3 regions of the Geodermatophilus sp. SYSU D00684 genome follow, and region 1 is predicted to be linked to each of the others. Evidence: riboswitches for the same ligand, from Rfam matches in the RefSeq annotation. Region 1 holds a riboswitch; each other region holds the start of a gene.

Region 1 (4,267 bases):
GCTCGCGGTCGGCGACCGGTGCACGCCCGAGGCGATCCCGCCCGGCGTGGCGAACACGATGAACCAGATGCTGCGCAAGGACGTCGAGCCGGGGAACCCGGGGCAGACCGGTGCGCGCGCCTACGTCCGCGGCCACCAGATCGCCGGCAAGACCGGCACCTCGCAGGACAACTACTCGGTGGCGTTCGTGGGCTACACGCCCGAGATCACCGCGAGCGTCATGGTCCTCAACCCCAAGCGCAACGAGGACGTCGGCGGCTTCGGCGGCGGCAAGGGCGCCACCATCTGGCGCGACGCGATGGAGCCGATCCTCACCACGCGCGGCAGCGGCGAGTTCGCGCCGGCCGACGAGACCGTGCAGAACGGCAACACCCGCCCGGTGCCCGGCTGCTCCACCGTCCGGGGCTGCGAGCGGACCCTCGCCGACGCCGGGTTCACCCCGCGGACGGTGCGCGTCGACAGCGACGAGCAGCCCGGCGCCCTCGTGGGCACCAGCCCGCCGCGCGGCGGCCGCGCCGTGCCCGGCCAGGTGGTGTCGATCCTGGTGAGCAACGGCAGCGACTACGTGGAGCCGGCGCCCGAGCCCGCGCCCCCGGCCGACCCCGCACCCCGGCCGGCGCCCGCACCCGGCTCGCCGTCCTCGCCGCCCCCGACGCCGTCGTCGCCTCCGCCCCCGCCCCCACCGTCCCCGGAGCCGCCGCCACCGGCCACGGAGCCGCCGACGGCGCCGGCGACCCCGGCGCCCGAGCCGCCGCCCGCACCGGCCACCCCGGCACCCGAGCCGCCGCCCGCGCCTGCCGCGCCCGCCCCGGAGACCCCGCCACCCGGCTCCCCCTGGCGGCCGGCCGGCTGACGCCGGCCCAGCCGCTCGTCGAGGGACTGGGTGAGCAGCCACCCGGCCAGCAGGACCAGGTGCAGCAGGAACAGCCACAGGCCGATGGCGACCACCGCGCCGACGACGACCAGGCCGCCGAAGGGCGCGCCCAGGTCCAGCGGCAGGGACAGGAACAGCACGAAGCCCTGCAGGAAGCCGGACAGGCAGGCGGCCGTGAACAGCGCGCCGCTGACCAGCGCGCCCCACCGGTGCCGGCCGCCGGCCACCACGCCGTAGCCCCACAGGATGGGCACGGTGAGCACGAACAGCACCGAGTAGTAGCCGACGGCGAACCGCCCGATCAGGGGCCCGGCGCCGTCCTCGCGGGCCAGGTCGGCCATGACCGTGGCGGCCAGCAGCAGCGGGTACAGCAGCAGGGGCGTGACGACGACGAGGGGCAGCGTGAGCAGCCGGCCCCGCCAGCCGGTGAGGTTCTCCCGCCGCCGGCTGAACCGCATCAGCGCCCGCCGCAGCCCCTCGCCGTACAGCGACAGCGGCAGCAGCGCCAGCGCGAACCCCAGCAGGTCCAGCCGGACGCCGGCGTCGACCAGCCGGTCCACCGCGCCCGGCGCGCCGAGCGACTCCGGCAGCAGCTCGGTCAGCCGCTCGCTGCGCGCGCGGACCTCCTCGGCCGAGGTGGCCAGCGCGGTCAGCCGGACGGAGACCAGCACCAGCGGCACCACCGCGATGCCGGCGTAGAAGGTGAGCCCCGCGCCGATCAGCGCGAGGTCACGGCCGTGCAGCAGACGGCGGGCGCCGGCCAGCAGCGTCCGTGTCTCGGCCCGCACCCGGGCCGCCGTCCACCTGCGTGCCGGGTTCACCCGCTCATGCCACCAGACCGGGCGGCCGGCCGGGGACCCGGCGCCGCTCAGTCGTCGGTGCTCGCGTCGTCGGTGGTCGGGGCGTCGTTGCCGGGGTTCTGGCCGGTCTCCTGGCAGCTGGCGTCGTTCTCGTTGCTGGCGTTGCCGCCGGCGGCGTCGCAGTTGGTCGGGCCGCGCGAGAAGTCGGTGTTGTCACCGCAGGCGACCAGGGAGCCGAACAGGGCGAGCGCGACGAGCGGCCGGGCGATCCGTGTCCGGGTGGCGCGCATCCGCGTGGAGGAGGACATGCAGCAATCGGTACACGCCCCCACGGGCGCGCAAACCGGCGGGGGTCGGCAACCTCCCGGAGTCGCCCGGTCACCTTGTGTGAGCGATGTAATTACACCGGGGTGATTGTCACACGCCGGTCACGGACCTTACGCTCTGTGTGTCCAACGGGGCGGTCCGTCACCAGTCCGGGTGACACCCCACGGACGCCGTCGAGCCGGTCCCCCTTCCGGAGGGACCGGGCCGGGGACCCATCGCAGTCCTGGGGTGTAGCGCGTGCCCGCACGCGCCGGGCGACTCCACGCCCGAACCCGTCAGCTAACCCGGTAGGCGGCCTGGGAGAAGGAGAGACCGCCGCGTGGCGTCCCTGCGCACGTCCGTCCCCGGCATGCCCGCGACCGGCCGCGGCCGCCGCGCCGCCCTCGCCCTCGCCGGCGCCCTCGGCATCGGCCTCGGGCTGGGTGCCGTCCCGGCGCCGGCCGGGGCGGAGGAGCCGGCCACGGCCGCCGAGGCCGCGCAGCTGGTCGCCGCCCGGGGCCACGACCTCGAGGTCGTCACCGAGCAGTTCAACGAGGCGCGCGAGGCGCTCGCCGCCCAGCAGGCCGCCGCCGACGCCGCCGCCGCGCAGCTGGCCACCGCCCAGGCCGCCGTGGACACCGCCCGTCAGCAGGTCATCGGCATCGCCCGGTCGGCCTACACCGGCGACAGCATGGGCTCCCTGCAGGCGCTCATGACCAGCGAGGACGCCGACGAGTTCGTCAACCGCGTCACGCTGCTGCAGGGCGTCGCCGGCTACCAGGGCGAGCTGCTCGGCCAGGCCGTGGCCGCCACCGACACCGCCACCGCCGCGCAGACCGCGGCCGCCGAGGCCGCCGCCGAGGCGCAGCGCCAGTACGACGCCGTCGCCGCCCAGCAGGCCGACCTCGAGGCCCAGATCGCCGCCTACCAGGCCGACTACGCCCAGCTGAGCGCGGAGGAGCGCCGCGCCGCCCTCGACGCCGCCGCCGCGGCGCACGCCTCCGAGGGCTCCCGCGCCAGCCGCGACGAGGACCGCGAGGAGCCCGCGACCCCCGCGGAGGAGCCCGCCGCGGCCGCCGCGCCGGCCAGCGGCGTCGCCGGCATCGTCGTCTCCACCGCCATGGCCCAGCGCGGCGACCCCTACGTCTGGGCGGCCGCCGGCCCGGACGCCTTCGACTGCTCCGGCCTCACCCAGTACGCGTTCAAGGCCGCGGGGATCAGCCTCCCGCACTCCAGCAGGATGCAGTCGACGATGGGCACCGCGGTCTCCCGCGCCAACCTGCAGCCCGGGGACCTGGTCTTCTTCTACAGCCCGGTGAGCCACGTCGGCATCTACATCGGCAACGGCCAGATGGTGCACGCGCCGACGTCGGGCGACGTCGTCAAGGTCGCGAGCGTCGACGCGATGGGCGGCTACGCCGGCGCCCGCCGCATCGGCTGACGCGCCCGGCCCCGTTGCAGGGGCCCGCCGCGAGCGTGCGAGCGGTGGGGGGCAACGGGGTCCTTCCTCACGTCCGGACCTGCTGCAGCAGGCCCCGGACGATGGCGGCCGTCGCGCCGGAGGGCAGCCGCACCTCCCGGCGGGTGACCACCCGCGGATCCACCTCCCGGGCCCCCGGCAGGCCGCTCACGTCGGCCACCACGTGCTCCCGGACCCGCAGCCGCCCGTCGGCCGCCGGCGGGACCGGGGAGCCCGGGCCCCGCACCACGTGCTCGTGCAGCACGCTGCCGCCGGGGGCGGAGAGCACCTCCCGGCGCAGGTGCGGCCACAGGGGCAGTGGCCAGCGCCGGACCTCGAGGTCCGGGTCGCCGAACCGGCGGTCCTCCACCTGCTCGGCCGGCCCGTGGCCCCGTCCGGAGGCTCGCGCCGAGCTTGCGAGGCGTGAGAGGGACGGGGTCCTTCCAGCAGCGGGTGCGCGCCGCGTGCGCCCCGGCTGGGCGCGGGTCGCGCCCGGCCGGGGCAGGGCCGCGGCGACCAGGTCCGGCCGCAGGTCGGCCATCCGGCGCAGCAGGACCAGGCAGAACTCCCGCCGCGCCGGACCCCGCACGGCCCGACCCTGCCACGCACGTCACACCCCGCGACCGGGACGTCGGCGTCCGCTGCCGCGTTGACCCTCCGGAACCGCCCCCGACCCGAGGACCGCGCACCGATGAACCCCCGCACCGTCGCCCTGGCCTTCCGCGCCGTCGCCGTCGCCGAGGCCCTGTCCTGGATCGGCCTGCTGGCCGGGATGTACGTCAAGTACGTGCCGGAGACCTCGGAGGTCGGCGTCCAGGTGTTCGGGCC
Region 2 (4,267 bases), on a different contig from region 1:
GTCGCAGGCCAGCCACCGGGCTCTCGCGGCGGAGATGGTCGCGCCGAACTCCATCCGCCCGGCGTTCGGGCTCCCGTGCGGGTCGACCAGGTCCTCGACGTCGATCACGACGGCGATCTGCGGCTTGTGCCCGCGCAGCTGCGGCAGCGACCCGGACGCCAGCGCATTGTCGGCCACCTGGACGAGGGCGTCGCCGAGGCGCTGGGCGCGGGTGCGCTCGTCCCCGGCGGGCCGGTCGGCCTGCACGTGGGCTTCGAGTGCGGTCTGCAGCTTCTCCCCGCCGACCGCGTCGAGGTGCCCGCGGAGGGACAGGCTGCCGTCGGCGTGCCGGGACAATGTCAGTGAACGGCCCTCGGTGGGGTCGGGTTCCGGCCCGTCGGGGTCGAGGTCGTTGACGTAGTGCTGCACCACCTGGACGAGGTCGGCGTGCTCCCGCTCGACCGCCACGCCGGTGAGCACCGCGTCGATCACCGGCAGGTCCACGCCCTGCTCGAGAGCTGAGGCCAGCCGCTCGGGGGTCACGGCGCGGGCGGCCACCGCGACCTGCTCGGCGGACACCAGACCCGCCTCGTGGGCCTCGGCCAGCGCCGGCAAGTGCTCCAGTGCCCGGCCGTTGCGCACCAGTCGCGCGGCCTCTGCCGTCGAGAGCCGGCAGTGCCCGCGCAGCCAGGAGGTCATCGACCTCTGCCCGTCCCGCTCGGGCGCCTGGGACAGCTCCGCGGCGCGGACCGCGCGGGCCAGCCGGGCGTCGATCCGGTTGCGCTCGGCGACCAGCGCGGCGACGTCGTTGAGGACGTCACCGCCGCCCTGTTCACTCGAACACATGTACGAAGTCTAGCCGAACGAACAGCCTGACGCCAGGTGAATGCGCAGGTCAAAAGCTCGTCGACGGTGGAGGGAGCGGCGGCTGGCCGCCGACGACCCCGGCCACCACGGCGGCCGCCGCGTGACCGGTCAAGACGGCGTCCAGCACGGGTACACCTGCGCGCCAGCCGGTCAGCAGCCCGGCCGCGAACGCATCCCCGCAACCGGTCGTATCGCGCGGTCCGCCCGCCGGCAGCGGCTCCACCGGGACCTCCACTGTGCCCTCCGCCGTGACGACCCGCGTCGGACGAGCACCGGCGTGGACCAGCACCAGCGGTGGCGCCCAGGCGGGGAGGTCGCCGTCCAGACCCAGGACCGTGGCCTCGGCGGCGTTGCAGCAGAGCACGTCCGGACGCAGCCCGGTGAGCAGGTCGACGTAGGCGCCCTCGCCGTGAGCCGAGATCCGGGCGGCCGCGGCGACGTCCGCGCTCACCGGCACCCCGAGGTCGTGCGCCGTGTCGGCCGCGGCCCGCACCGCGTCGGGGAAGCGCAGCAGGTCGTAGCCGTCGAGGTGGACGACGGCCGCGCCGGCGAACCACTCCGGACGGACGTCGGCCGGCTCCAGCCCGCCCTCGCCGCGGTCGGTCAGCACCGTGCGCTCGCCGTCGGGGTGCACGAGCACCGTCGCCAGCGGCGTGCGGCCGCGGCGGACCACCGCCAGCTCGACGCCGCGCGCCGCGAGACCCGCCAGCAGCCCGTCGGCGAGCGGGTCCTTGCCGGCCCAGCCCGCGAGCCGCGCCGGCGCACCGAGACGAGCCACGCCGACGGTGACGTTGGCGGGGGCGCCGCCGGCCGTCGTCGTCCGCTCGACCCGCTGCTGACCGCCGACCACCAGCGGCGCGGACAGCGGGAGCAGCTGGTCGGCGACCAGCTTGCCCACCGCCACCACCGGTCCGGAGCCGGCCGGCCGCGGCCAGGCGGGGACGGCGGAGGTCACCGGGGGGAGGGTAGGACCGGCGGGCGGTGTCCCCGGCCGGGCGAGCCGGCCGGGGACACCGTTCCCTGCGTCAGGCGACGCGGCGGGCGCCCGAGTAGCTGGGCATCGAGTCGAGGTCGACCACGGCCACCGGCTTGCCGGCGGTCGAGGAGTGGACCATCTGGCCGTTGCCGATGTACATGCCCACGTGCGACACGGGGCTGTAGAAGAACACCAGGTCACCCGGCTCGAGGTCGGCCTTCGCCACCGGGGTGCCGAACGTCGACTGGGCCTTCGAGGTGCGCGGGATCGAGACCCCCGCCGCCTTGTAGGCGTAACTGGTCAGGCCCGAGCAGTCGAAGCTGTCGGGACCGGTGGCGCCGTAGACGTAGCGGTCACCGACCTGCGCGAGGGCGGTGTCGACGGCGGTCTGGGCCGCGCCGTTGGGGGCGGGCGCCGGCGCGGCGGCGACCGTCCCGGTACCCCCGCCGCCCGTGGAGGCCGACGCCGGGAGGGGTGAGAGGGCGATGCCGGCTCCGGCGATGGCCGCGACGGCGATGCCGCGGAACGAGCGACGGGCGGTGGACGTGCGTGCAGTCGTCATCGACGACGGTTCTCCTGTTCTCCGCGACCGCCTACCGGGTTAGCTGACGGGTTCGGACGGAGGAGTCGCCCGGCGCGACGGAGCGCGCTTCACCCCAGTGCTCAGGTGGGTCCCCGGCCCGGGTGCCGGCTGGGTGCCGGCCGCCTGGTTCGGCGTGTCCGGCGGGGTGTCACACGGGAGGTGGCGAAGGGCCCCGGCCGGACCGCGACGACGGTAGGGAGGGGTGTTGCTGTGCTCAACCGGACCGCATCCGCGCCACGCCCGGGAGCGACACGCCGACTTGACGTGGGCCGCGGATGCGAATCGCCTTCGTCACCTGCGGAGGTGCCCGTGTTCCCGGCGCGCCGCCCCGACTCGCCGACGGCGACACGCCGGGGCGCACGAGAAAGGACGCGGCGGTGCGCCCGCACAGCCCGTCAGCGGCCCACCACGACCGGATCGGGGGAAGGGCCCGGGATCGCGACGGTTGCGTCGCCCGTTGTCGGGGCACCGGAACAAGCAGTCGAGAGGAGGGAGCCCCCCATGGGCATGATGAGGAAGCTGATCGCCTCGGGCGTCGCCGCCAAGGTCGTCCAGGAACTCCAGAAGCCGCAGAACCAGGCCAAGATCAAGCAGTTCGTCCGCGACTTCCAGGCCAAGAACGCGAAGGGCGGCAAGGGTCAGGCCGGTCGCGGCCACTGACCCGCACTCCCGACCGCGGCCCCCGTCCCCACCCGGGACGGGGGCCGCGGTGTGTCCGGGGGTGCCCGCGGGGCGACCGGGGCGTCCCGTGACCGTTCCGCGACGACGCCGTCCCGGAAGTCCCCGAGGAGCCTGCACCGCCGTGTGAGGCTCCCGCGGTTCCTCCCGCGACAGCAGAGCCGCCGCGGGATCCTCCAGCACGACGGGGTGTCCCACATGACCCAACCACCGCCCGGCCAGCCGTGGCAGCCACCGCAGGGCCCGCTGCCCGGCTTCCTCCCCCCGCCTCCGGAGAGGAAGGAGACGCCGGTCTACCTGCGTCCCTGGTTCGCCGTCCTCGCGCTGGTCCTCGTCGTGGGGACCATCGGTGCCGCGCTCGGCGGTGGCGGTGACGAGCCGGCGACCGCTGCCGCGAGCACCACCACGGTCACCGAGACCGTGACGGCGACCCCCAGCCCCCAGCCGGCGGTCCCGCCCGTCTCCAGCGCCCCGCCGCCCGCGGTCGCGCCGAGCACCACCGCGGCCCCGACCACGCCGGCCGCGCCGGTGGTCGACTTCGCCATGCCGTCGGTGGTCGGGATGAACCTGCAGGACGCCCAGGACCTGATCCAGACCAACGGCGTCTTCCTCAGCCTGTCCCACGACCTGCTCTACGGGCGCAACCAGGTGCTCGACGCCAACTGGAAGGTCTGCACGCAGAACGTCCCGGCCGGCCAGCGGGTCACCGGCGAGGCCGAGGGCACGATCGACCTCGGCGTCGTGAAGCTTGAGGAGTCCTGCCCCTGAACCGCCGTCCCGGCCGCCCGTGCGGGGCGGCCGGGACACCGGGTCGGGAACGACCCGTGATCGGAACACGGGCGCCACGGGGACGACGCGCACCCGCCCTAGCGTCCCGGCCATCGCGCACCGGTCCGAGGAGACCCGATGGCCACCAGTCCCACCCGAGGCGCCTCCGGCGTCACCTACGCCCAGGCCGACGACGGCTACTTCGACAAGCGCGGGCTCACCCGCTCGGCCGGCGTCTGGGGGTTGTGGGGCCTCGGCGTGGCCGCCGTCGTCAGCGGTGACTTCTCCGGCTGGAACCTCGGCATCGACGGCGCCGGGTGGGGCGGGTTCGCGCTCGCCTGCGTCGTCGTCACGGCCATGTACTTCACGATGGTCGCGAGCATCAGCGAGATGTCGGCGGCCATGCCGCACACCGG
Region 3 (4,267 bases), on a different contig from region 1:
GGGCTGCGGATCGACCACCCCGACGGCCTGGCCGACCCGAAGGGCTACCTGGACCGGCTGGCCGAGGCGTCGGGCGGCCGGTGGACGGTGGTCGAGAAGATCCTCGAGCCCGGCGAGGACCTGCCGGAGAGCTGGCGGGCGGCCGGCACCACCGGCTACGACGCGCTGGCCGAGGTCGACGACGTCCTGGTCGACCCGGCCGGCGAGGCGGCGCTGACCGCGCTGGACACCGAGCTGTCCGGCCGGGCGGTCGACTACGGGCAGCTGGTGCACGCCTGCAAGCGCGAGGTCACCGACGGCATCCTCGGCTCCGAGGTCGCCCGCCTGGTGCGGGTGATCGGCGAGCTGCCGGGCGTCGACGTCGAGACGGAGAAGGAGGCGCTGGCCGAGCTGCTGGCCTCGTTCTCCGTCTACCGCACCTACCTGCCCGACGGCCGCGAGCACCTCGACGCCGCCGTGGGCGACGTCCGCGACCGCCGCCCCGACCTGGTCGCCGCGGTGGACGCCCTGCACCCGGTGCTGGCGCAGGCCGGCACCGAGGCGGCCACCCGGTTCGAGCAGACCAGCGGCCCGGTGATGGCCAAGGGCGTCGAGGACAGCGCCTACTACCGGTGGGCGCGGTTCGCGGTGCTCAACGAGGTCGGCGGCGACCCCGCCCGCTTCGGCAGCACCCCGGAGGAGTTCCACGAGGCGCAGGCGCGGCGGCTGGAGCGCAAGCCGGAGTCGATGACGACGCTCACCACGCACGACACCAAGCGCAGCGAGGACACCCGGGCCCGCCTGGCCGTTCTCGCCGAGGTGCCGACCGAGTGGGCGGACCTGGTCCGCGGGTGGCTGTCCCGCCACCCGCTGCCCGACCGGCCGCTGGCGCACCTGGTGTGGCAGAACCTGGTCGGCGCCTGGCCGCTGTCCCGCGAGCGGGCGCACGCCTACGCCGAGAAGGCCGCCCGCGAGGCCGGGCAGTCGACCACGTGGACCGACGTCGACGAGGCGTTCGAGGCGCAGCTGCACGCGATGGTCGACGCCGCCTTCGACGACGAGGCCACGAACCGCGAGATCGAGGCGTTCGTCGCGCGGATCGCCCCGGCCGGCCGGTCCAACGGGCTGGCGCAGAAGCTGCTGCAGCTGACGATGCCCGGCGTCCCGGACGTCTACCAGGGCACCGAACTGTGGGACCACTCGCTCGTCGACCCCGACAACCGCCGCCCGGTCGACTACGACGAGCGGCGCGCGCTGCTGGCCCGGCTCGACGGCGGGGAGGTGCCCGAGGTCGACGAGACCGGCGCGGCCAAGCTGCTCGTCGTCTCGCGGGCGCTGCGGCTGCGGCGGGACGAGCCCGGGCTGTTCACCGGCTACACCCCGGTGGCCGCCACCGGGTCGGCCGCGCAGCACGTCGTCGCCTTCGACCGTGGGTCCGGGGAGCAGGGCGGCGCGGTGACCGTGGCGACCCGGCTGCCGGTCGCGCTGGCCGCCACCGGCTGGGGCGACACCGCGCTGACGCTGCCGACCGGCGCCTGGCGCGACGTGCTCACCGGCACGCGGGTCGTCTCCGACGCCGGCGGCGCGCCCGTCGGCGAGCTGCTGGCCCGGCTGCCGGTGGCCCTGCTCGTCCGGGAATGAGACGGAGGTCACGGCGGCGCCGGCCGGCGCCGCCGAGTCCTGCACCACCCCCCGGCCGCCGGGCGCGCGCCGCCGCGGGGACGCCGGGCGACACGCCGTGACGAGTGGGGCGGGTGTGCCGTCTCGTGATGCGGCCGTTACGTTTGCTCCCGCACGCGGGCCAATGACTGCCGCGTGCCGGAGCCGGTCCGCCGAACCCCGTCCGCCGGGCTCCGTTCCTCCTGCACAGCCAGGACGGGGGTGGGGGACCCACTTCGGCGCCTGCACCGCGGTCACGGGGGGACCGGACGCAGCGCCTCGGGGTGAAGCCGCGCTCTGCGCGGCCGGGGCACCGATCGCTCCGAACCCGACAGCTCACCTCGCAGGCGGCGGATCGGAGATCCCCCATGCGCACGTCCACGTCCCTGCTCCGCCGTGCCCTCGTGACGACCGGCGTGGCCGCGGCCGCGATCGGCGTCGCCGCCGGCCCGGCCTCGGCCGCCTCCCCGAACGACTGGGACGCCGTCGCCCAGTGCGAGTCCAGCGGCAACTGGAGCATCAACACCGGCAACGGCTACTACGGCGGCCTGCAGTTCAGCCAGTCCACCTGGGCGGCCTTCGGCGGCACCGAGTACGCCGCCCGCGCCGACCTGGCCACCAAGGCGCAGCAGATCGCCGTCGCCGAGCGCACGCTCGACGTCCAGGGCCCGGGTGCCTGGCCCACCTGCGGCAAGGGCCTGAACCCGGACGCCCCGGAGGCCGGCTCGCCGGCCGCCGCGCCCGCCGCCGCGCCCGCCCCGGCCGAGCCCGCCCCGGCCGCCCGCGCCGGCGAGTCCGCCGCCGGTGCCTCCGGCGGCTCGTACACCGTCCGGTCCGGCGACACGCTGGGCAAGATCGCCCGAGCCCAGGGCGTCGAGGGCGGCTGGAAGGCCCTCTGGTCGGCCAACAGCGGGACGGTCGGCGACCCGAACAAGATCTACGTCGGGCAGGAGCTGCAGCTGCCGTGACCCGTGGCGGTGGCCGGGGGACCCGCTCCCCCGGCCGCCGCTCGCGGTTGACCGCGCCCGCAGCGGGCAAGAGGGACCGGTCAGCCGCACTACCGCTGGGAGGCCCCCGCATGTCCGCACCCGTCGAGTTCGCCGTCTGGGCGCCCGTGCCCGAGCGCGTGCGCCTGCAGGTCGACGGCACGGTGCACGACATGCGCCGCGACGACGACGGCTGGTGGCGGGCCGAGGCCGAGGCCGGCCCGGAGTCCGACTACGGCTACCTGCTCGGCGACGACGACACGCCCCGCCCCGACCCGCGCTCGCGCCGCCAGCCCGACGGCGTGCACGGGCTGTCCCGCCGGTTCGACCCGTCGGCGTACGCGTGGGGCGACAGCGCCTGGACCGGGCGCCCGCTGGCCGGCGGCGTCGTCTACGAGCTGCACGTCGGCACGTTCACCCCCGAGGGCACCCTCGACTCGGCCATCGACCGGCTGGGCCACCTCGCCGACCTCGGCGTCGACTTCGTCGAGCTGCTGCCGGTCAACGGCTTCGACGGCACCCACAACTGGGGCTACGACGGCGTCCTCTGGTACACGGTGCAGGAGAGCTACGGCGGCCCTGCGGCCTACCAGCGCTTCGTCGACGCCTGCCACCAGCGCGGGATCGGCGTCATCCAGGACGTCGTCTACAACCACCTCGGCCCGTCGGGGAACTACCTGCCGCTGTTCATGCCGGTCTTCAGCGAGGGCGGCGCGAACACCTGGGGCGAGTCGGTCAACCTGTCCGGGCCGGACTCCGACGAGGTGCGCCGGTACATCCTGGACAACGCCCTGATGTGGCTGCGCGACATGCACGTCGACGGGCTGCGGCTGGACGCCGTCCACGCGCTGGTCGACGAGCGCGCCACCCACGTGCTCGAGGAGATGGCGCAGGAGGTCGACCGGCTCTCGGTCGCGGTCGGCCGGCCGCTCACGCTCATCGCCGAGAGCGACCTGAACGACCCCCGGATGGTCACCCCGCGGGTGGCCGGCGGCACCGGCATCCACGCCCAGTGGAGCGACGACTTCCACCACGCGCTGCACGCGACGCTCACCGGCGAGGGCCAGGGCTACTACGGCGACTTCGCCGAGGCCGGCCTCGCGGGGCTGGCCAAGACCCTCACCGGCGCCTTCTTCCACGACGGCACGTGGTCGAGCTTCCGCCGCCGCTCCCACGGCCGGCCGGTGGACACCGCGCGGCTGCCCGGCTGGAAGTTCCTCGGCTACCTGCAGGACCACGACCAGGTCGGCAACCGCGCCATCGGGGACCGCGTCTCGGCGACGCTGTCCCCCGGCCTGCTCGCCGTCGGCGCGACCCTGGTGCTCACCGGCCCGTTCACGCCGATGCTGTTCATGGGCGAGGAGTGGGGCGCCTCGACGCCGTGGCAGTTCTTCACCAGCCACACCGACCCGGACATCGGCCGCGCGACGGCCGAGGGCCGCAAGAACGAGTTCGCCGAGCACGGCTGGGACGCCGACGAGGTGCCCGATCCGCAGGACCCCGAGACCTTCCGCCGCTCGAAGCTGGACTGGTCCGAGCCCGGCCGGGAACCGCACGCGCGGCTGCTCGAGGTGCACCGGACGCTGCTGGCGCTGCGCCGGCGGCACCCGGACCTGGTCGACCCCGACCTGTCGGCGGTCGAG

What was found. Region 1 has a riboswitch for cyclic di-AMP ahead of ACI79L_RS02415 (C40 family peptidase). Riboswitches for the same ligand answer to the same signal wherever they lie in the genome.
Region 2: linked by a shared signal. The riboswitch ahead of ACI79L_RS13095 (C40 family peptidase) and the one ahead of ACI79L_RS02415 (C40 family peptidase) in region 1 are both predicted to bind cyclic di-AMP.
Region 3: linked by a shared signal. The riboswitch ahead of ACI79L_RS12415 (transglycosylase family protein) and the one ahead of ACI79L_RS02415 (C40 family peptidase) in region 1 are both predicted to bind cyclic di-AMP.

The regions. Positions count from the first base shown of each region.
Region 1 is NZ_JBJGZI010000002.1:199,403-203,669, forward strand. Features, by position in the region: gene ACI79L_RS02400 (transglycosylase domain-containing protein) at 1-853, shown strand, start outside; partial or broken gene ACI79L_RS02405 (YhjD/YihY/BrkB family envelope integrity protein) at 877-1,695, opposite strand; gene ACI79L_RS02410 (hypothetical protein) at 1,743-1,982, opposite strand; cyclic di-AMP (ydaO/yuaA leader) riboswitch at 2,175-2,311, shown strand; gene ACI79L_RS02415 (C40 family peptidase) at 2,321-3,421, shown strand; gene ACI79L_RS02420 (hypothetical protein) at 3,489-4,028, opposite strand; gene ACI79L_RS02425 (DUF3817 domain-containing protein) at 4,131-4,267, shown strand, end outside.
Region 2 is NZ_JBJGZI010000016.1:1,322-5,588, reverse strand. Features, by position in the region: gene ACI79L_RS13105 (DUF222 domain-containing protein) at 1-825, opposite strand, end outside; gene ACI79L_RS13100 (carbohydrate kinase family protein) at 875-1,801, opposite strand; gene ACI79L_RS13095 (C40 family peptidase) at 1,872-2,384, opposite strand; cyclic di-AMP (ydaO/yuaA leader) riboswitch at 2,397-2,530, opposite strand; gene ACI79L_RS13090 (hypothetical protein) at 2,907-3,065, shown strand; gene ACI79L_RS13085 (hypothetical protein) at 3,282-3,851, shown strand; gene ACI79L_RS13080 (amino acid permease) at 3,990-4,267, shown strand, end outside.
Region 3 is NZ_JBJGZI010000014.1:125,619-129,885, reverse strand. Features, by position in the region: gene treY (malto-oligosyltrehalose synthase) at 1-1,620, shown strand, start outside; cyclic di-AMP (ydaO/yuaA leader) riboswitch at 1,869-2,003, shown strand; gene ACI79L_RS12415 (transglycosylase family protein) at 2,007-2,606, shown strand; gene treZ (malto-oligosyltrehalose trehalohydrolase) at 2,717-4,267, shown strand, end outside.